4 regions of the Streptomyces rubradiris genome follow, and region 4 is predicted to be linked to each of the others. Evidence: riboswitches for the same ligand, from Rfam matches in the RefSeq annotation. Region 4 holds a riboswitch; each other region holds the start of a gene.
The links. A riboswitch is a leader RNA that binds a small molecule or an ion and turns the genes downstream of it on or off. The one in region 4 is predicted to bind cyclic di-AMP.
Positions count from the first base shown of each region.

Region 1: another riboswitch for cyclic di-AMP. It lies ahead of Srubr_RS22710 (M23 family metallopeptidase); the one in region 4 lies ahead of Srubr_RS32610 (M23 family metallopeptidase).
Region 2: another riboswitch for cyclic di-AMP. It lies ahead of Srubr_RS34745 (LysM peptidoglycan-binding domain-containing protein); the one in region 4 lies ahead of Srubr_RS32610 (M23 family metallopeptidase).
Region 3: another riboswitch for cyclic di-AMP. It lies ahead of Srubr_RS28455 (transglycosylase SLT domain-containing protein); the one in region 4 lies ahead of Srubr_RS32610 (M23 family metallopeptidase).

Region 1 covers NZ_BNEA01000015.1:2,151,049-2,155,736, reverse strand. Annotated here, with positions in the region: gene Srubr_RS22720 (M16 family metallopeptidase) at 1-295, shown strand, start outside; gene Srubr_RS22715 (M16 family metallopeptidase) at 292-1,680, shown strand; cyclic di-AMP (ydaO/yuaA leader) riboswitch at 1,908-2,060, shown strand; gene Srubr_RS22710 (M23 family metallopeptidase) at 2,073-2,819, shown strand; gene Srubr_RS22705 (GntR family transcriptional regulator) at 3,015-3,701, shown strand; gene Srubr_RS22700 (HPr family phosphocarrier protein) at 3,915-4,196, opposite strand; gene Srubr_RS22695 (GNAT family N-acetyltransferase) at 4,373-4,688, shown strand, end outside.
Region 2 covers NZ_BNEA01000015.1:4,828,449-4,833,136, reverse strand. Annotated here, with positions in the region: gene eno (phosphopyruvate hydratase) at 1-1,131, opposite strand, end outside; gene Srubr_RS34745 (LysM peptidoglycan-binding domain-containing protein) at 1,530-2,279, opposite strand; cyclic di-AMP (ydaO/yuaA leader) riboswitch at 2,285-2,459, opposite strand; gene Srubr_RS34740 (LysM peptidoglycan-binding domain-containing protein) at 2,643-3,776, opposite strand; gene Srubr_RS34735 (cytochrome P450 family protein) at 3,945-4,688, opposite strand, start outside.
Region 3 covers NZ_BNEA01000015.1:3,457,068-3,461,755, forward strand. Annotated here, with positions in the region: gene Srubr_RS28450 (polyprenyl synthetase family protein) at 1-989, opposite strand, end outside; cyclic di-AMP (ydaO/yuaA leader) riboswitch at 1,581-1,757, shown strand; gene Srubr_RS28455 (transglycosylase SLT domain-containing protein) at 1,760-2,248, shown strand; gene Srubr_RS28460 (HAD family hydrolase) at 2,278-3,090, opposite strand; gene fahA (fumarylacetoacetase) at 3,353-4,570, shown strand.
Region 4 covers NZ_BNEA01000015.1:4,362,356-4,367,043, reverse strand. Annotated here, with positions in the region: gene Srubr_RS32620 (PrsW family intramembrane metalloprotease) at 1-979, shown strand, start outside; gene Srubr_RS32615 (aldo/keto reductase) at 1,049-1,993, opposite strand; gene Srubr_RS32610 (M23 family metallopeptidase) at 2,072-3,139, opposite strand; cyclic di-AMP (ydaO/yuaA leader) riboswitch at 3,149-3,316, opposite strand; tRNA gene Srubr_RS32605 (tRNA-Met) at 3,664-3,737, shown strand; gene Srubr_RS32600 (dihydrofolate reductase family protein) at 3,803-4,688, opposite strand, start outside.

The sequences.
Region 1 (4,688 bases), 2.2 Mb from region 4:
GCTGGACCGGCTCGGCACGGTCGCCGGCCGCGCCGACGAACTGTGCCGGTACGCCGTCCTGTTCGGTGACCCGCAGCTCGCCCTGACCGCTGTGAATCGCGTCCTCGAGGTGACCCCCGAGGAGGTCCGGGAAGTCGCCAAGGCGCGTCTGCGGCCCGACAACCGCGCGGTGCTGGTCTACGAACCGAAGTCCCCGGAGGCCGCCCCCGACGCCGATGTCCCGGAGGACCCGGAGCAGGAAGCGACCGTAGAGGCGGGCCGCGACGAGACCGAGAACGAGGAGACGGCCAAGTGACCGAGCTCGCCACCATGGAGTTCCACCCCCAGCCGCAGCCCGGCGAGGCCAAGCCCTGGGCGTTCCCGGCCCCCGAACGCACCGCGCTCGGCAACGGCCTGACCGTGCTGCGCTGCCACCGCCCCGGCCAGCAGGTCGTCGCCGTCGAGGTGCTGCTGGACGCGCCGCTGGACGCGGAGCCGGCCGGCCTGGACGGCGTCGCCACGATCATGGCGCGCGCCTTCTCCGAGGGCACCGACCAGCACTCCGCCGAGGAGTTCGCCGCCGAGCTGGAGCGCGCGGGCGCCACCCTGGACGCGCACGCCGACCACCCCGGCGTCCGGCTCAGCCTGGAGGTCCCGGTCTCCCGCCTGGCCAAGGGCCTCGGCCTGCTCGCCGACGCGCTGCGCGCGCCCGCCTTCGCCCCGAGCGAGGTCGAGCGCCTCGTCCGCAACCGCCTGGACGAGATCCCGCACGAGCTGGCGAACCCCTCCCGCCGGGCCGCCAAGGAGCTCTCCAGGCAGCTGTTCCCGGCGGCCTCGCGCATGTCCCGGCCGCGCCAGGGCACCGAGGAGACCGTCGAGAAGATCGACGCGGCGGCGGTACGCGCCTTCTACGACCGCCATGTGCGGCCCGCCACGGCCACCCTGGTCGTCGTCGGTGACCTGACCGGCACCGACCTGGACGCGCTGCTCGGCGACACCCTGGGCGCCTGGACCGGCGCCCCGGGCGAGCCGCGGCCGGTGCCGCCGGTGACCGCCGACGACACCGGGCGCGTGGTGATCGTGGACCGTCCCGGTGCCGTGCAGACGCAGCTGCTCATCGGCCGGGTCGGCCCCGACCGGCACGACCGCGTGTGGCCCGCCCAGGTGCTCGGCACCTACTGCCTCGGCGGCACCCTCACCTCCCGCCTGGACCGCGTCCTGCGCGAGGAGAAGGGCTACACCTACGGCGTGCGCTCCTTCGGGCAGGTCCTCAGGTCCGCGCCGGACGGCACGGGCGCGGCGATGCTCGCCATCAGCGGCTCCGTGGACACGCCGAACACCGGCCCGGCGCTGGACGACCTGTGGAAGGTGCTGCGCACCGTCGCGGCGGAGGGCCTGACCGACGCCGAGCGGGACGTCGCCGTGCAGAACCTCGTCGGCGTGGCGCCGCTGAAGTACGAGACCGCGGCGGCCGTCGCGAGCACGCTGGCCGACCAGGTCGAGCAGCACCTGCCCGACGACTTCCAGGCGACGCTGTACCGGCAGCTGGCCGCCACGGGCACCGTGGAGGCCACCGCGGCCGTCGTGAACGCCTTCCCGGTGGACCGTCTGGTGACCGTCCTCGTCGGCGACGCTTCCCAGATCAAGGCGCCGGTCGAGGCGCTCGGCATCGGTGAGGTGACCGTGGTGCCGGCCGAGTAGCGGCCCGGCGCGTCCGGCGCACGCGCGCGTGGGGCCCTGACGGCTTACGGGCCGTCAGGGCCCCACGCTGTTCCACTCGGTTGCCCAGATGCCCGTTTTGGGGCGGAGGTTGCCTGTCTGACCTGTGGGATGCGCTACAAAACCCCGGATCCGTTTGAGGATCGCGAGCGGGCCGCCGTAGCTTCGTCCGGGCTGTTCGTCAGGCAGTGCGCCGCACCCGCGGCACCGGACAGCCATCGCCGAGTCCCCGTACGGCGCGAGCCAGGGGAGCCGGGGACCCACCGTCCCTGGGGTGAATCGGGCGCCCGCGAGGGGGCCCGTAGGAGACCTTCCTGCTCCGAACCCGTCAGCTAACCCGGTAGGCGAGAGGGAAGGAAAGGACCAGCCACTTCATGGCGTTCATGTGCGCCACCGGGAAGCACCGCAAGCCCGGCCGGGTCAAGCGCACCACCGCTCAGGCGGCCGGCGTCGCGGCCCTGACCACCACCGGTGTCATCGGCACCCTCGCCGCCTCCCCGGCGCTCGCCGCCGACAACCCCGTGGACCAGACCGGCCTCACCCCGGTCCTCGCCGCCACCGAGGACGTCGCCGAGCAGATCGACGCGCAGGCCACCGCCCAGCAGCAGGCCGCGGACCGCAAGGCGGCCGAGGAGGCAGCGGCGAAGGCGGCCGCCGAGCGGGCCGAGGAGGAGCGGGTCCGTGCCGCGCGCGAGGCCGAGCGCCGCCGGCTGAACACCTTCGTCGCCCCCATCGCGCACTCCTACGTCTCCACGGCCTACCGGGCCTCCAGCTCCCTGTGGTCCTCCGGTTCGCACACCGGCATCGACTTCCACGCGGCCAGCGGCTCCACGGTGCACGCGGTGGGCGCCGGCACGGTCGTCGCCACCGGCTGGGGCGGCGCCTACGGCAACCAGGTCGTGATCCGGATGGCCGACGGCATGTACACGCAGTACGGGCACCTGTCCTCCATCGGCGTCACGGTGGGCCAGCAGGTCGAGCCGGGCCAGCAGATCGGACTGTCCGGCGCCACGGGCAACGTCACCGGCCCGCACCTGCACTTCGAGGCGCGCACGACGCCCGAGTACGGCTCGGACATCGACCCCGTCGCCTACCTCCGCGGGCACGGCGTCCAGATCTGACGCACGCGCGTTTTCCGGCGGCCCCGGCTCATCGAGCCGGGGCTTTCGCCGTTTTTCACGCCGTCCGCCGGACTCCTTGTCCAAAAAATAACCATGGATTACCGCCCGCCATCGGAAATTCCGGCCCGCTGGAATAGAGTCACGGTATACGCGTCCATCGTCGGCGTTTCACGGGGATTAAGGCGGAGGTCGGTCATGCGTATTCCGGCGCACTCGGTGTGCAGCGCTGTCCGGGACGACATCGTCGCGGGTGTCTACGAGCGCGGCAGCCGGCTCACCGAGGAAGTCCTGGCCCGCCGTTACGGCGTCTCGCGCGTCCCCGTCCGCGAGGCGCTGCGCACGCTGGAGGCCGAGGGTTTCGTGGTGACGCGCCGGCACGCGGGCGCGTGCGTGGCCGAGCCGACCGAGCAGGAGGCCGCCGACGTGCTGGAGATGCGGACGCTGCTGGAGCCGCTGGGCGCCGCGCGGGCCGCCCAGCGGCGTACGGAGGCCCATCTGAAGGTGCTGCGCGGCCTGGTCCGGCTGGGTCAGGAGCGGGCCAGGAAGGGCAACAGCGAGGATCTGCGCGCGCTCGGCGGCTGGTTCCACGAGACGCTCGCGCAGGCCTGCGGCAGCCCCTCGCTGACCTCGACGCTGACCCGGCTGCGGCACAAGATCGCCTGGATGTACGCGGTGGAGCCGCCGGTGAGCCCGGTGGAGTCCTGGGTGGAGCACGGCGCGATCGTGGACGCGGTGGCGCGCGGGGACGGCGAACGCGCGCGGGCGCTGACGGCCCTGCACGCCGAGCGTGCGACGGGCGCGCACCGGCTTCGCTTTTCCGGCGCCGGGGAGCGTGTGAGGACTTCGCAACATGCCGTAAACATGTCGGGCCTGCGGCATTAACACGGGCGCCGTATACAAAGAAGGGTAATTCGGTGGCGGGTGTTTTCCGCTGCCCTTTTCCGGTTCCGCTAATTCCCCTGCCCGCCGTGTCCGGGCGACCCGGCGAACGCCCGGGAAGAAATCCGCCGACGGAACCGGAGCGATTGTGGAACCGGTGCTGAAAACGCGGAAGCCGCGCCGCCCGGTACGGACGGCGCGGCTTCCCGGTCCCGCTCAGACGGTCTCGGGCAGCTCCTCCAGGCCCTCGGAGACCAGCTTGGCCAGACGGTCCAGGGCGGCGTCGGCGCCCTCGGCGTCGGAGGCGAGGACGATCTCCTCGCCACCCTGGGCGCCCAGGCCCAGGACGGCCAGCATCGAGGCCGCGTTGACGGGGTTGCCCCCGGCCTTGGCGATCGTCACCGGGACGCCTGTGGCCGTGGCGGCTCGGACGAAGAGAGAAGCGGGGCGGGCGTGGAGGCCCTCGGCCCAGCCGACGTTGACGCGGCGCTCAGCCATGTGTTGCTGCCCTTCAGTGCTCAGGGTTGTCTAGACCAGTTTCCCATACCGTGAAGCGTGCCCGGAGCGGGTCCGAAGGACCGCCCCGGCGCGACCCCGGACCGCGGCCTCGGTCCGGCGTCGCCCCCATAGACTGCCTCGCGCCGTTGTCGTACGCGACCCTTACGCTGGGGCCCATGCACACCTCGGCGGACCGGCAGGACCGGCACCAGTACCCCGCCCACTGGGAGGCGGACGTGGTGCTGCGCGACGGCGGCACCGCGCGCGTCAGGCCCATCACCGTCGACGACGCCGACCGCCTGGTCAGTTTCTACGAGCAGGTCTCGGACGAGTCGAAGTACTACCGCTTCTTCGCGCCGTACCCACGCCTGTCCGCCAAGGACGTCCACCGCTTCACGCACCACGACTTCGTGGACCGGGTGGGACTCGCGGCCACCATCGGCGGCGAGTTCATCGCCACCGTACGCTACGACCGCATCGGCACCGACGGCC
Region 2 (4,688 bases), 470 kb from region 4:
GGCCAGGTCGGCGATGGTGACGTCCTCGGTCTCGCCGGAGCGGTGGGACATCATGCACTTGAAGCCGTTGCGCTGGGCCAGCTCGACGGCGTCCAGGGTCTCGGTCAGCGAGCCGATCTGGTTGACCTTGACCAGCAGGGCGTTGGCGGCGCCCTCCTCGATGCCCTTGGCCAGACGCTCGGGGTTGGTGACGAACAGGTCGTCGCCGACCAGCTGCACCTTGTCGCCGAGCTTGGCGGTGATGGTCTTCCAGCCCTCCCAGTCGTCCTCGAAGAGCGGGTCCTCGATGGAGACCAGCGGGTACGCCTCGACCAGCTCGGCGTAGTACTCGGTCATCTCGGCGGCGCTGCGGTTCTTGCCCTCGAAGACGTAGGAGCCGTCCTTGTAGAACTCGGACGCGGCGACGTCGAGCGCCAGGGCGATCTGCTCGCCGGGGGTGTAGCCGGCCTCCTTGATCGCCTCCAGGATGAGGTCGAGGGCCTCACGGTTGGAGCCGAGGTTCGGGGCGAAGCCGCCCTCGTCGCCGAGGCCGGTGGACAGGCCCTTGTTCTTCAGGACCTTCTTCAGGGTGTGGTAGACCTCGGTGCCCCAGCGCAGGGCCTCGGAGAAGGACTCCGCGCCGATCGGGGCGATCATGAACTCCTGGATGTCCACGTTGGAGTCGGCGTGCGAGCCGCCGTTCAGGATGTTCATCATCGGCACCGGCAGCAGGTGCGCGTTCGGGCCGCCCAGGTAGCGGAAGAGCGGCAGGTCGCTGGCCTCGGAGGCGGCGTGGGCGACGGCGAGCGAGACGCCCAGGATGGCGTTGGCGCCGAGGGAGCCCTTGTTGTCGGTGGCGTCCAGGTCGAACATGGCCTGGTCGATCAGGCGCTGCTCGGTGGCGTCGTAGCCGACCAGCTCCGGGCCGATCTGCTCGATGACGGCGAGGACGGCCTTCTCGACGCCCTTGCCCTGGTAGCGGTTCGGGTCACCGTCGCGCAGCTCGATGGCCTCGAAGGCGCCGGTCGAGGCGCCGGACGGCACGGCGGCACGACCCGTGCTGCCGTCGTCGAGGCCGACCTCGACCTCGACCGTGGGGTTGCCTCGGGAGTCCAGGATTTCCCGGGCTACGACGACGTCGATGGACGGCACGAGCATCTCCTTCTTGGATGTGACGCTGGAAGTGCGGGGCTGGTGTGCCTTGCGACTAGAGCCTAACCGTCCCGGGCCGCTCGGCCATCGACCGACCGCCCCGTGGACAGAGCGACGGTACCTTTTGTTTCTGAACGAAACAAAGGGGGCCGGGTCATTCCGGGGCCAGGGGCGCCGGGCCGGACGCGGAAAACCCCGCCCTGGCGCGTACGGGGGAACACGCGCCGGGGCGGGGAGCCCTTGGGGGACGGGGGTGGCCCGCACGGGGCCTTGGGGGGCCGCCTGGATGTACGGGCCTTGGGGGCCTTGGCCGTACGGACCCTGGGGGCCGTGGCCGTACGGGGCCCGGGGGAGCCTGGGGCCCGCCGGGATGTGCGGGCCGTGGGGTCCCGGGGGGCTTACTTCAGGTGGAGCTGCTGGCCCGGGTAGATGAGGTCGGCGTCCTGGACGATGTCCTTGTTCAGCTCGAACAGCTTCTGCCAGCCGCCCGCGACGTGGTGCTCCGCGGCGATGGTGCTGAGCGTGTCGCCCTCGACGACCTTGTACTCGCCGTCGCCCTTCTTGACCTTCTTGCCAGTCGGGGTGGTGACGGTCTTGCTCGCGCCGCCGGTGCTCTTGCCCGAGCCGGTGCTCTTGCTGGTGCTGGTGCTCTTGCCCGTGGAGGCGGCCGGACGCTCGGCGGAGCGGGAGGCGGCCTGCTGGTCGGCGGAGCGGGTGGAGGTGCCCGAGTCCTGGGCGGACGGGACGGACGGCGCCGGGGCGGAGCCGTTGTACGGGGTGCTCGACAGGCCGGTGCCGCAGACCGGCCAGGCGCCCTTGCCCTGGGAGGCGAGGACCTTCTCGGCGACGGCTATCTGCTGCGACTTGCTGGCCTGGTCGGCGGTGGCGGCGTACTGCGTGCCGCCGTACGCGGCCCAGGTGGAGGCGGAGAACTGCAGACCGCCGTAGTAGCCGTTGCCGGTGTTGATGGACCAGTTGCCGCCGGACTCGCACTGGGCGACCGCGTCCCACTGGGAGGCGGTGGCGGCGGAGGCGTTGCCGGCCGCCATCAGCGGGGCGGCGACGGCGGCACCGGTGACACCGGCGAGCGTGACGGCGCGGACGGCCTTGGACGGACGACGGTGCTTGCCCTTGCCGGAAAACAGCATGGATCGATTCCCCTCACCGACGCCTGCGAGGTGAGCTGTCGGGTTCGGGCCGGTTGAGTTGCCCGGCCGCGTCCGACGCTTTCGCGTGACGCGGCTTCACCCCCAGCCGGTCCCAGCCTCAACTGCTGGGCCCGGCGCTTACCTTGGGTCCCCCGCTCCTGCCTACGGCGCTTGACGCGACGACTGTTCCCGGGCGACCGCCGGCAGGATTCGGCGTGGCGGAAGCCGGGGCTCGCGGTGACGAGCGGCCTCGACCGTAGACAGGTGATCGCCGGAATTTCAAAGACGATCAGGGCTTCTGAGACTCATCCCACACTTTCGCCAAACCGGACATCAGGGCAGTAAGTGGGGCACCAAGTCCCGCTACTTCGCGTCCGATTCGCCCTGGACGTTCAGGGTCTGACCGGCGGTGATGTGGTTCGGGTCGGCACCGATGGCCTTTTTGTTGCCGGCGTACAGCGCGTGCCACCCGCCGTCGACGTCAAGGGAGTCGGCGATGGAGGACAGCGAGTCGCCCTGGCGGACGGTGTAGGTGTCCGTTTCACGGGAGGCGTGACGGCCGGACGCAGTACCGTTCTGACCGTTTGTCAGGGTTTCGTCCGCACTGGGGCCCCGGTGGCGTCCGCCGGTGCCGACGGTTCCGGTGTCGACCAGACTCCAAGACCCGGCCGCCTGCTGCGGGTTGCTCACGGTCCCGGCGTCCGGGGTGGCCGTCGGGGCGCCGCCGGGGTACTGGGTGTTTCCGGTGTCGGGCGTGGGGGACTTGTCGGACTTGGTGGTGTCGGTGCCGGTGGAACCGGGGGTCTCGCCCGCCCCCTTGTCGGCCGCCTTGTCCGCTTCTTCGCCGGCGGCCTTGCCCGTACCCTCGCCACCCTTGCCGGCCTTGTCGCCCTTGTCCTGCTTGGTGGACGGCGTGCCGGTCGGGTCCGAGGAGGGGCCGGACCCCGGGTCGGCGGTGGAGCCGGTGGAGCCGGTGGAGGGCGACGCGTCCGGCCGGCCGGACGGGTCGGAGGTTCCGGGAGCCTTGGACGTACCGGAGCCGCCTGCCGATCCGGACGCATCCGCCGAACCGCCGGTGCCGCCGGAGTCGTCGACGCCCGTGTCGACCTCCATGGACCCCGAGTTCCGCGTCAGGCCGGACAGCAGGGCACAGGTGGCCCAGGGGGTCGTACCCCGGTCGGCCAGGATCTTCTCGGCGACGGCGATCTGCTGCTGGCGGCTGGCCTGGTCGGGGCTGGCCGCGTACTGGCCGCCGCCGTACTTGTCCCAGTCCTCCTGCGAGATCAGCAGGCCGCCGTAGTACCCGGTGCCGTTGTCCGCGCTCCAGGAGCCGCCGCTCTCGCACTCGGCCACCTTGTCCCACGTGGTGCCGTCGGCCGCGTTGGCGCTCGCCGCGCCGAGGAGCGGGATGGCGATGGCGGAGCCGGTCACTCCGGCCGCGACAAGGAGGGCCGGAGCCTGGCGGGGGCGACGGTGTCGACCGTTCCCGGAGAGCATGCAGAAGCCTTTCGAGCGACAGCAGGACCGGCGCGGCGGTTGGAGCCGCTCGCCGCGCTGATGGGTGAACGTATCGGCAGACGATCACTTGTCACAAGTTCATGCCGCACAGATCACGTGAAGATCACAGGGTTGAGAAAGTGTCACCTTTGTCTGGAGAGACTGTGTTCAGGCGGGCGGTGTGAACTCCACCGGCAGGGTGCGCAGGCCGCGCATGATGAGCCCGCCGCGCCAGCGCAGGTCGGCCGGATCCGCGGCGAGCCGCAGGTCGGGCAGGCGGGTGAACAGGGTGGCCAACGCGGTCTGGCCCTCCAGCCGGGCGAGCGGAGCGCCCAGGCAGTAGTGGATGCCGTGGCCGTACCCGAGGTGCTGGTTGTCGCGGCGGCCGAGGTCCAGCGCGTCCGGGTCGGCGAACCGCTCCGGGTCCCGGTCGGCGGCGGCGAGGACGACGAGTACCGGGTCGCCCGGCGCTATGTCCTGCCCGCCGATGGTCAGCGGCTCGGTGGCGAACCGCCAGGTGGCCAGCTCAACCGGGCCGTCGTAGCGCAGGAGTTCCTCGACGCCCGTCTCCAGCAGGTCCCGTTCACCACGGGCCAGGGAGTCCTGGAGCCGGGCGCGCTGGCCGGGGTGGGTGAGCAGGGCGTAGGTGCCGTTGCCGATGAGGTTGACGGTCGTCTCGAAGCCGGCGAACAGCAGGATGAAGGCCATCGCGGCGGCCTCGTTCTCGGTGAGGTGCTCGCCGTGGTCGGAGGCGCGGATCAGGCCGGAGATCAGGTCCTCGCCGGGCGCGGGCGTGGCGGACAGCGCCGCGCGCTTCCGGTGGATCAGCTCGGCGAGATAGCCGCGCATCTTCTTCACGGACCGCGCGACCCCTCCCCTCGGTCCTCCCCCGTGCCGGATCATCATGCCCGC
Region 3 (4,688 bases), 910 kb from region 4:
GCGTCGCACAGCTCCATCAGCGCGGCCTTGGCGTCGCACTCCGGCAGCGGGGCCAGCGCGGCCCGCGCCTCCTCCGCGTACCGGACCGTGTCCCGGCGGGCCTGCTCCAGCGCGGGATGGGCGCGCAGCGCGGCCAGCGCACGGGCGTGCCGGGCGTCGTCGCTGAGGTCGGAGTCCAGCAGTTCGCACAGCGCGATGTCCTCGGCCAGCCCGAGCCGGGCGGCCCGCTCGCGCAGCCGGAGCACCGGCAGCGTCGGGATGCCCTCGCGCAGGTCGGTGCCCGGGGTCTTGCCGGACTCGTGGGAGTCGGAGGCGATGTCCAGGACGTCGTCCGCCAGTTGGAAGGCGACGCCGAGGCGTTCGCCGTACTGGGTGAGCACGTCCACGACCCGCTCGCCGGCGCCGGACATCATCGCGCCGAACCGGCAGGACACCGCCACCAGGGAGCCGGTCTTGCCGGCCAGCACGTCCAGGTAGTGCTCGACCGGGTCGCGGCCGTCCGAGGGGCCCGCGGTCTCCAGGATCTGCCCGGTGACCAGCCGTTCGAACGCCAGGGCCTGCACCCGGACCGCCTCCGGACCGAGGTCGGCGAGGATCTGGGAGGCGCGGGCGAAGAGGAAGTCGCCGGTGAGGACCGCGACGGAGTTGCCCCAGCGGGTGTTGGCGCTGTCCACCCCGCGCCGTACGGCCGCCTCGTCCATGACGTCGTCGTGGTACAGCGTGGCCAGGTGGGTGAGCTCCACGACCACGGCCGACGGCACGACGCCCGGCGCGTACGGGTCGCCGAACTGGGCGGCGAGCATCACGAGCAGTGGCCGGAATCGTTTCCCGCCGGCCCGCACGAGGTGCTGCGCGGCCTCGGTGATGAACGGGACCTCGCTCTTGGTGGCATCGAGCAAGCCTTCCTCGACAGCCGCCAATCCGGCCTGGACATCGGCTTCCAGAGCCTGGTCCCGCACGCTCAGCCCGAACGGCCCGACGACGGTCACGAGGGGTCTCCTGTCTGCTGGTGTCTGCTGGCGATTACACGGTTTGTCGATAGGTCGCTGCCATCACTCAAGTCAGCGTATCCGGTCCTGTTTCGATCACCGATAGCGCCCACCGGTCCAGCCTGGGTGGTATCGGATCATGACCGCCATGACTTTGATCACACGGTAATAAAGGGACATATATCGACTTAACGTTAATCCGGATACCGTGTCGCGACCTCTCCACACCTTCCTCACTCCCCCCTCCCCCGCCGGCCCCTACGACAACGACGCGCACCACTCCCCGGGTTCCACCACGACTCGGACTTCAGACGTGAATCCCCCTAATCCCCCATGTCTGATTTGAAGTCTTTTGCTATTTCGTGAATTGAGTCACTCGGCCGACCCGCCCGCGCCGCCCTCCACCCCCGCCGTCACCCTTGCTCCGTCGGCCAGTTGAGGATTGGCAACCGCAAAGGATCAAGCACCCCATACGGCGACGATCAAGGCCAAATGGCGCGTTGTATGAATCCGGTACTTGTTCCCGACATGTGCTCTCGCATACGTTCCGGGCCGTCGGGCGGACGCCGAATCCTGCCGCCGCCCGCGCAACCCATTCACGAACTCATTCGTACGGCAGGAGCGGGGGACCCAGGTAAGTCGCCGCGCCGGACGGCATCCGCCGCACCGGAACGGCTCGGGGTGAAGCCGTGCCTCCTTCCGGGCACGGCCGGGCACCTCCCCGCCCGAACCCGACAGCTCACCTCGCAGGCGCCGGAGAGGAACTTTCGATGCCTGCTGCCGCTCAGCACCGCCGTACCCGGAACACCCGCCTCGTCCGCGCCCTCACCGCCGCCGGCACCGGCGCCGCCGTGCTCGCCCTGCCACTCATCGGCGCGACCGGCGCGTCGGCCGCCACCACCGCGGCCCCGACCGTGGGCACCACCCCCGCCGGATACCCGGACAACCTCGACGGCTGGATCCGCGAATCGCTCGCGATCATGGCCGAGAAGAAGATCCCGGGCACCTACAACGGCATCCACCGCAACATCATCCGCGAGTCCTCCGGCAACCCGGCGGCCATCAACCTCTGGGACTCCAACGCGGCCAAGGGCATCCCGTCCAAGGGCCTGCTCCAGGTCATCGACCCCACCTTCAACGCGTACCACGTCGACGGGACGTCCTTCGACATCTACGACCCGGTCGCGAACATCACCGCCGCCTGCAACTACGCGGCGGACCGGTACGGGTCGATCGACAACGTCTTCGGCGCCTACTGACCGGCCCGGCCGCCCAGCCCGTCCCGCGGTCAGGCGGCCGGGAACAGTCTTTCGAGGACGACGGCGACGCCGTCGTCCTCGTTCGACACCGTGACCTCGTCGGCCACCGCCTTCAGCTCGGGGTGCGCGCCGGCCATGGCGACACCGCGCGCCGCCCAGCGGAACATGGGGATGTCGTTGGGCATGTCACCGAACGCGAGGGCCCGTTCGGGACCGAGCCCCAGCCACTCGGCGGCCAGCGCCAGACCGGTCGCCTTCGTCACCCCGCTCGGCTGGAGCTCCACGGTGCCCGGCCCCGACATGGTGACGGTCGCCAGCGAGCCCACCGCCGAGCGCGCCACGGCCGCCAACTCGTCGTCGGACAGCTCGGCGTGCCGCAGCAGCACCTTGCTGATCGGCTCGGCCCACAGGTCGGCGCGCCGGCCGACCCGCACCGCGGGCAGCGTCGGGTGCGGCATCCGGTAGCCGGGCTCGATGAGCGTGCGCCCGTCCTCGCCGTCCTGGTCGACCGCCGCGAACACCTGCCCCACCTCCGCCTCGACCTTGCCGAGCGCGGTCTCCGCGAGATCACGGTCGAGTTGGACCGACCACAGCAGCCGGCCGGCCCGGGCGTCGTAGACCTGCGCTCCCTGCCCGCACACCGCCAGCCCGGTGCAGCCGAGGCGCGCGAGCAGGGACCGCACCCGCGGCGCCGGGCGGCCGGTGACCACCAGGTGCCGGGCCCCGGCCCGCGCCACCCGCGCGAGCGCGGCGAGCGACCGGTCGGAGACGGTGTCGTCGCCGCGCAGCAGTGTTCCGTCCAGGTCAGTGGCGATGAGGGCATATGCCGGGGTGGATGCCATGCCCAGAGAATACGGACCCCGGGCCCCGCCGACTCCTCCCCCGTTCCCCGCTCCCGTCGTACCGCCCGTCCCCAACTGCCGCCCACGGCACGCCCGGTGACGGACGCCCACGGAACTGTCGCGGGCCCGTGCGAGCACTCTTTCGAGCAAGCCCCGGGACACAAAGACCACTGCCCATGACACGCGTGTCGGCCGTAACGTGTGGCCCGACCACATGGAACGCTTCGCCATGCATGGCACGGATGAGAGTGAGGCAGCACCCATGCCCCCCTTCGACGTCCCCGAGGGCGACCCCTTCGGCCCGCACAACCTCCCCTATGGCGTGTTCTCGCCCACCGGCAGCACGGAGCGGAGGATCGGCGTCCGGCTCGGGAACCACGTCCTCGACGCGGGCGCCACGGCGGCGGCGGTCGGCTCGCCCCACCAGGCGCTGCTCGCCGCCCCCACCCTCAACCCGCTGCTGGCCGCCGGCCGCGCCACTTGGTCGGAGATACGGCGCGCCGTCACCTCCTGGGTCACCGACCCGGCGCACCGCCCGGCCGTCGAACCGCTGTTCCACCCCTTGTCCGAGGTGACCCTGCACCTGCCCTTCGACGTGGCGGACTACGTCGACTTCTACGCCTCGGAACACCACGCCCGCAACGTCGGGCAGATCTTCCGCCCGGACGCCGAGGACAGCCTCACCCCCAACTGGAAGCACCTGCCGATCGGTTACCACGGCCGCGCCGGCACGGTCGTCGTCTCCGGCACGGACGTCGTACGGCCCGCCGGGCAGCGCAAGGGCCCCGCCGACCCGGCGCCCGTCTTCGGCCCGTCGATCCGGCTGGACATCGAGGCCGAGGTCGGCTTCGTGGTGGGCGTGCCGTCCCAGCAGGGCCGCCCGGTGGCGCTCGGCGACTTCCGCGAGCACGTCTTCGGGCTGTGCCTGCTCAACGACTGGTCCGCGCGGGACATCCAGGCCTGGGAGTACGTCCCGCTCGGCCCGTTCCTCGGCAAGTCCTTCGCGACCTCCGTCTCGGCGTGGATCACCCCGCTGGAGGCGCTGGAGCACGCGCGCGTGGCACCTCCCGAGCGCACCCACCCGCTGCTGCCCTACCTGGACGACTCGGCCCCCGGCGTGGAACCCGGCGGCTACGACCTCCGCGTCTCCGTCGCGGTCAACGGCCATGTGGTCTCCGAACCGCCGTTCTCCACCATGTACTGGACCGCCGCCCAGCAGCTCGCCCACATGACGGTGAACGGCGCCTCGCTGCGCACCGGCGACCTGTACGGCTCGGGCACGGTGAGCGGCCCGGCCGAAAACCAGCGCGGCTCGCTGCTGGAGCTGACCTGGAACGGCCGCGACCCGCTCGAACTCCCCGACGGAAAGCGGACGTTCCTGATGGACGGGGACGTGGTGACCCTGTCCGCCTGGGCTCCGGGCCCGGACGGCCACCGGATCGGGCTGGGCGAGGTCACGGGCCGCGTCGTGGCGGACTGAGCCACGGCACGGCGGCCGGCCCCGCCGACGGGGCCGGGACAGGGTCCCGGCCCCGCCGAACTCGCGTGCCCCACCTGGGATCTCGCCGTCTTCCCCGGTCGGATCGCCGCCGACACCT
Region 4 (4,688 bases):
CATCGTGGCCAACAGCTTCGCCACCGAGTGGATCGCCACCTCCACCGCCGACCCGGCGAGCGCCGACACCCTCGGGGCCACGGTGATAGCGCCGGTCGTGGAGGAGTCCGCGAAGGCCGCCGCCGTGCTGCTGGTCTTCCTCTTCCGCAGACGCGACTTCACCGGGATCGTGGACGGCGTGGTGATAGCGGGGACCACCGCCACCGGGTTCGCGTTCACCGAGAACATCCTCTACCTCGGTACGGCCTTCGGGACCGACCAGCTCACCGGCGACCGGGGCATCGCCTCCGTCACCGCCGCCACCTTCTTCGTGCGCATCGTCATGTCCCCGTTCGCGCACCCCTTGTTCACCGTCCTGACCGGCATCGGCTTCGGCATCGCCGCGCTGTCCGCCGAGCGCCGGCCCGTCCGGCGGGTCCTGCTGCCGGTGTGCGGACTGCTGCTCGCGATGGGCATGCACGCCTTCTGGAACGGCTCGGCCACCTTCGGGCAGTACGGGTTCTTCGCCGTCTACGGCGGCTTCATGGTGCCCGTGTTCGGGCTGGTGACCTGGCTCGCGGTCTGGACCCGGCAGCGGGAGCTGCGCGCCGTGCGGGCGGAGCTGCCGGCGTATGTGCTGGCCGGGTGGCTGGGGCCGGGCGAGCCGTTCGCGCTCGGGTCGATGCGGGCGCGCCGGATGGCCCGGGACTACGCCCGGCACCACCACGGCCGGCCGGCGGCCCGGGAGGTGGCCCGCTACGAGCGGTACGCCACCTCGCTCGCCTTCCTGCGCCGGCGCGGACGCGCGGGCAAGGCCGGGGCGGACTTCACCGTGCGGGAGCGGGAGCTGCTGGCGGAGCTGTGGCGGCGCCGGCACGTGGCCCGGCCGGCGCTGGAGTACGCGAGCCGGGCCGCCGCTCCGGCCCCGGTGTACCGGCCGGCGGCGCCGTACGGATACCCGGCGGTGACGTACTCCCCCTACAACCCGTACCGGACCTGACGGGAGGGCGTGCCGGACGCCGGGCGGGCGGGCGGCACCGCCGGAGCGGGCCGTCGTACGGCCGTCCTTCTAGGCCGAGGCCTCCGTCAGCTTCGCGACCTCCGCGTCCGTCAGCGTCAGCTCCGCCACACCGAGCAGCGCCGGAAGCTGCTCGGGCGTGCGGGCGGAGGCGATCGGGGCGGTGACCGTCGGCTGGGCGGCCAGCCAGGCCAGGGCGACCGTGGCGACCGGGGCCTCGTGGGCGGCGGCGACCTCGTCCAGGGCCGCCAGGACCTGCTGGCCGCGCTCGGAGGCCACGTAGTCCCGCACCCGGTCGGCGCGGGCGCTGTCCACCGTCGCGCCGGGCCGGTACTTGCCGGTCAGGAAGCCCGAGGCGAGCCCGTAGTACGGGACGGCGGACAGGCCCTCGGCGGCGACGAGTTCCTGGAGCGGGCCCTCGTAGGTGTCGCGGGAGACCAGGTTGTAGTGCGGCTGGACGGCGACGTAGCGGGCCAGTCCCTCGCGGTCGGAGAACTCCAGGGACGCGCGCAGGCGCTCGGCGCCGATGTTGGAGGCGGCGATGTGCCGGACCTTGCCGGCCTTCACCAGCTCGTCCAGCGCGCCGATGATCTCCTCGACCGGCACCTCGGGCTGGTCGAAGTGGGTGTAGTAGAGGTCGATGTAGTCGGTGCCCAGGCGGCGCAGCGAGGCGTCGGCGGCGGCCTTGATGTTCGCGGCGGACAGCCCCTGGAACTCGGGGTGCTGGCTGACCTTCGTCGCGATGACCACGTCCGAGCGGTTGCCGCGGGCCTTGAGCCAGGCGCCGAGGACGGTCTCGGACTCGCCGCCCTTGTTGCCCTCGACCCAGGCCGAGTACACGTCCGCGGTGTCGATGAAGTTGCCGCCCGCCGCGGTGTAGGCGTCGAGGACGGCGAAGGAGGTCTGCTCGTCGGCCGTCCAGCCGAAGACGTTGCCGCCCAGGGCGAGCGGGAAGACCTTGAGGTCGGAGGAGCCGAGTGTGCGAAGTGACGTCATACGCCATGTCAACGCCGGCGGGGGCCGATCGCATCCCGCCGCCGGCGCCGATTTTCCCGGTCTTCCGGAAAGGGACCGTCAGGGGGTGAGGCCCTTGTCGCGCAGCCACGCCATCGGGTCGATGCCCGTGGGCGCGCCGCCGGGGTGGACCTCCAGGTGCAGGTGCGGGCCGGTTACGTTGCCGGTGGCGCCGACGCGGCCGATGACCTCGCCGGTGCTGACCTTCTGGCCGGCCGTGACGTTGATCGACGACTGGTGGCAGAACCACAGCTCGGTGCCGTCGTCCAGGGTCAGGATGGTGCGGTAGCCGTAGGCTCCGGCCCAGCCCGCCTCGGTGATCGTGCCGCTGTGCACGGCCTTGATCAGGGTGCCGGTGGGGGCGGCGAAGTCCAGACCGGTGTGGTGGCCGGAGGACCACATCGAGCCGGCCTGCCCGAACGTCGAGGTGATCGTGTACGAGGAGGTGGGCAGCGCGTACTGCTTGGCGAGCTCGGCCAGCCGCTTCTCCTCGGCCGCCCGCTTCGCCTCGGCCGCCGCCTTCTCGGCCTCGGCCTCCGCCTTCTCCTTGGCGGCGGCGGCCTTGGCGGCGGCCTCCTCCTCGGCCTGGGCGGCGGCCTCGGCGGTCTGCTTCTCGGCGGCGGCGAGCGCGGCCGCGGCGGCCTTGCTGTCGGCCTGACCCTGCTGCTGCTCGGCCTGCGCCATGATCCGGTTGCGCAGCACCTCGCCCGCGTCGGCGGTGTCCTGGCCCGCGTCGGAGGCCACGGCGACGGTGGCGAGCGTGGTGGTGCCGGCCGCCTCGGCGGGCCGGTCGTCGCCGGAGCCGTCCTGGAAGAGGGAGCCGACCGAGGGCAGGTCCGGCATGGAGATGGAGACCGGCGGCTTGCCGGTGTTGGCGCTGGCCATGCCGCCCGCGCCGACCGCGGCCATGACGCCGACGCCGAGGACCGTGGAGCTGCGCGCGAAGCCGCCGCGCTGCTTGGCGACCCGGTGCCGGCCGCGGACCGGGGCGACGGTTTCCTCGGTGGGGTTCCACTCCTCCCACGGGCCCTCGTCGGCGCGGTAGGCGCCGTAGCCGAAGGTCTCGGGCTCGGACTCGCGCTGTGCCGGTATGGACGGGGCTTCGGGGCCAGGCCGGTTGGACGCCACGCGGGCGTACTCCTTTCCTTCCTCCGCCTACCGGGTTAGCTGACGGGTTCGGAGCAGGAAGGTCTCCTACGCGCGTATACCGGTCGTGGACTCGCGTGAGTACACGACGGTATCCGCGTGATTCACCCCAAGGTGGTGGTTCCCCGGTTCCCTCGCGGGATTCGGCGCGTGCGCACGGAGCCGCCTCTTGTGACGGCTGGGACGACCGCGCTGCGTTATCGAACGTTAATAGACCTGACAGTCACTTTCCAAGCCGGTCCCCTTGATCATTAACGTTTTCACCGGTGGAGTTATCGGTAACTATCCCGCTAGAACGGGCAATTTGACCAGCACTCAGAAGCGGTCAGCAGTCACTCGCGATTTTGATGGTGACTCAGTTGTTATACGTGTGCGCTCGCCCGGTCACCGCGCGTGACCCCCGCTCGACCACCCCTCGGGAAGGCCCGCCAGGGGGCCCGCCGGGAGGCCCGCGGAAACCGGTGTGCGAAGCACCCCGCGCATGGCGTACACTGGAGTCACAACGACGCGGGGTGGAGCAGCTCGGTAGCTCGCTGGGCTCATAACCCAGAGGTCGCAGGTTCAAATCCTGTCCCCGCTACTGAAGGCCCAGGGCCCGGAATCCCAAGGATTCCGGGCCCTGGGTGTATACGCACCCAGGGCGTCTCAGCCCGGCAGATGGGCGTTCGGCGCCTTCGCCAGCTCCTCCAGCTCCGGCAGTACGACGACCCGCGCCCCCGCCGCCGTCAGCACCCCCGTCCCGTCGGCCGCCTCGACGAACGTGTCCGGCTCCCGCCAGGCGGTGACCACCCGGCGCACCCCGGCCCGCAGGATCAGCTCGGCACAGGGCGCCGGCCGGGAGGCACGGCGGGCGCACGGCTCCAGGCTGGAGTACACCGTGGCGCCGGACAACCGCGGGTCGGCCGGGTCGGTCTTCGCCAGCGCCGCCTCCTCCGCGTGCACCACCGGGTCGCCGCCCTCGCGCGAGTGGCCCCGGGCCAGTTCCGTGCCGTCGGCGGCGACCACCACCGCGCCCACGCTGAACGCCGTCCGGGAAGGCGGGCACAGGGCCGCCAGTTCGCAGGCGGTGCGCAGCCAGTGGCGGTCGGCGGCGGTGGCGTCCGGACCGGAGCCGGGAGCCGTGGGCGCGTACCGCATGAGGACCACGTCCTCGATCCGCCGGGTCTCCAGCAGGCGCAGGCGTCCGCCCTGGTAGGGGCCCGGCCCGAACAGCCGCGGTGCCGCCGGATCACCCACGAACAGCGGGGCGAGGGCCAGCTGGAGTTCGTCGGCCAGGCCCTGCCGGAGCAGCTGGGTGTGGACCGTGCCGCCGCCCTCGACCATCAGCCGCCGCACACCGCGCACGTCGTGCAGGTGCTCCAGCAGGGCCCGCCAGTCCAGCACGGGGCCGAACGGGACGACGTCGGCGGTGTTCCCGAGCAGGCGCGCGGCCCGTACGGCGCCCTGGTCGGTGGTGCAGACGAGTTTGTCGCCGCCGGTGTGCCAGAAGCGCGCCGCCGGGTCGAGGTCGCCGGAACCGGTGACGGCGACC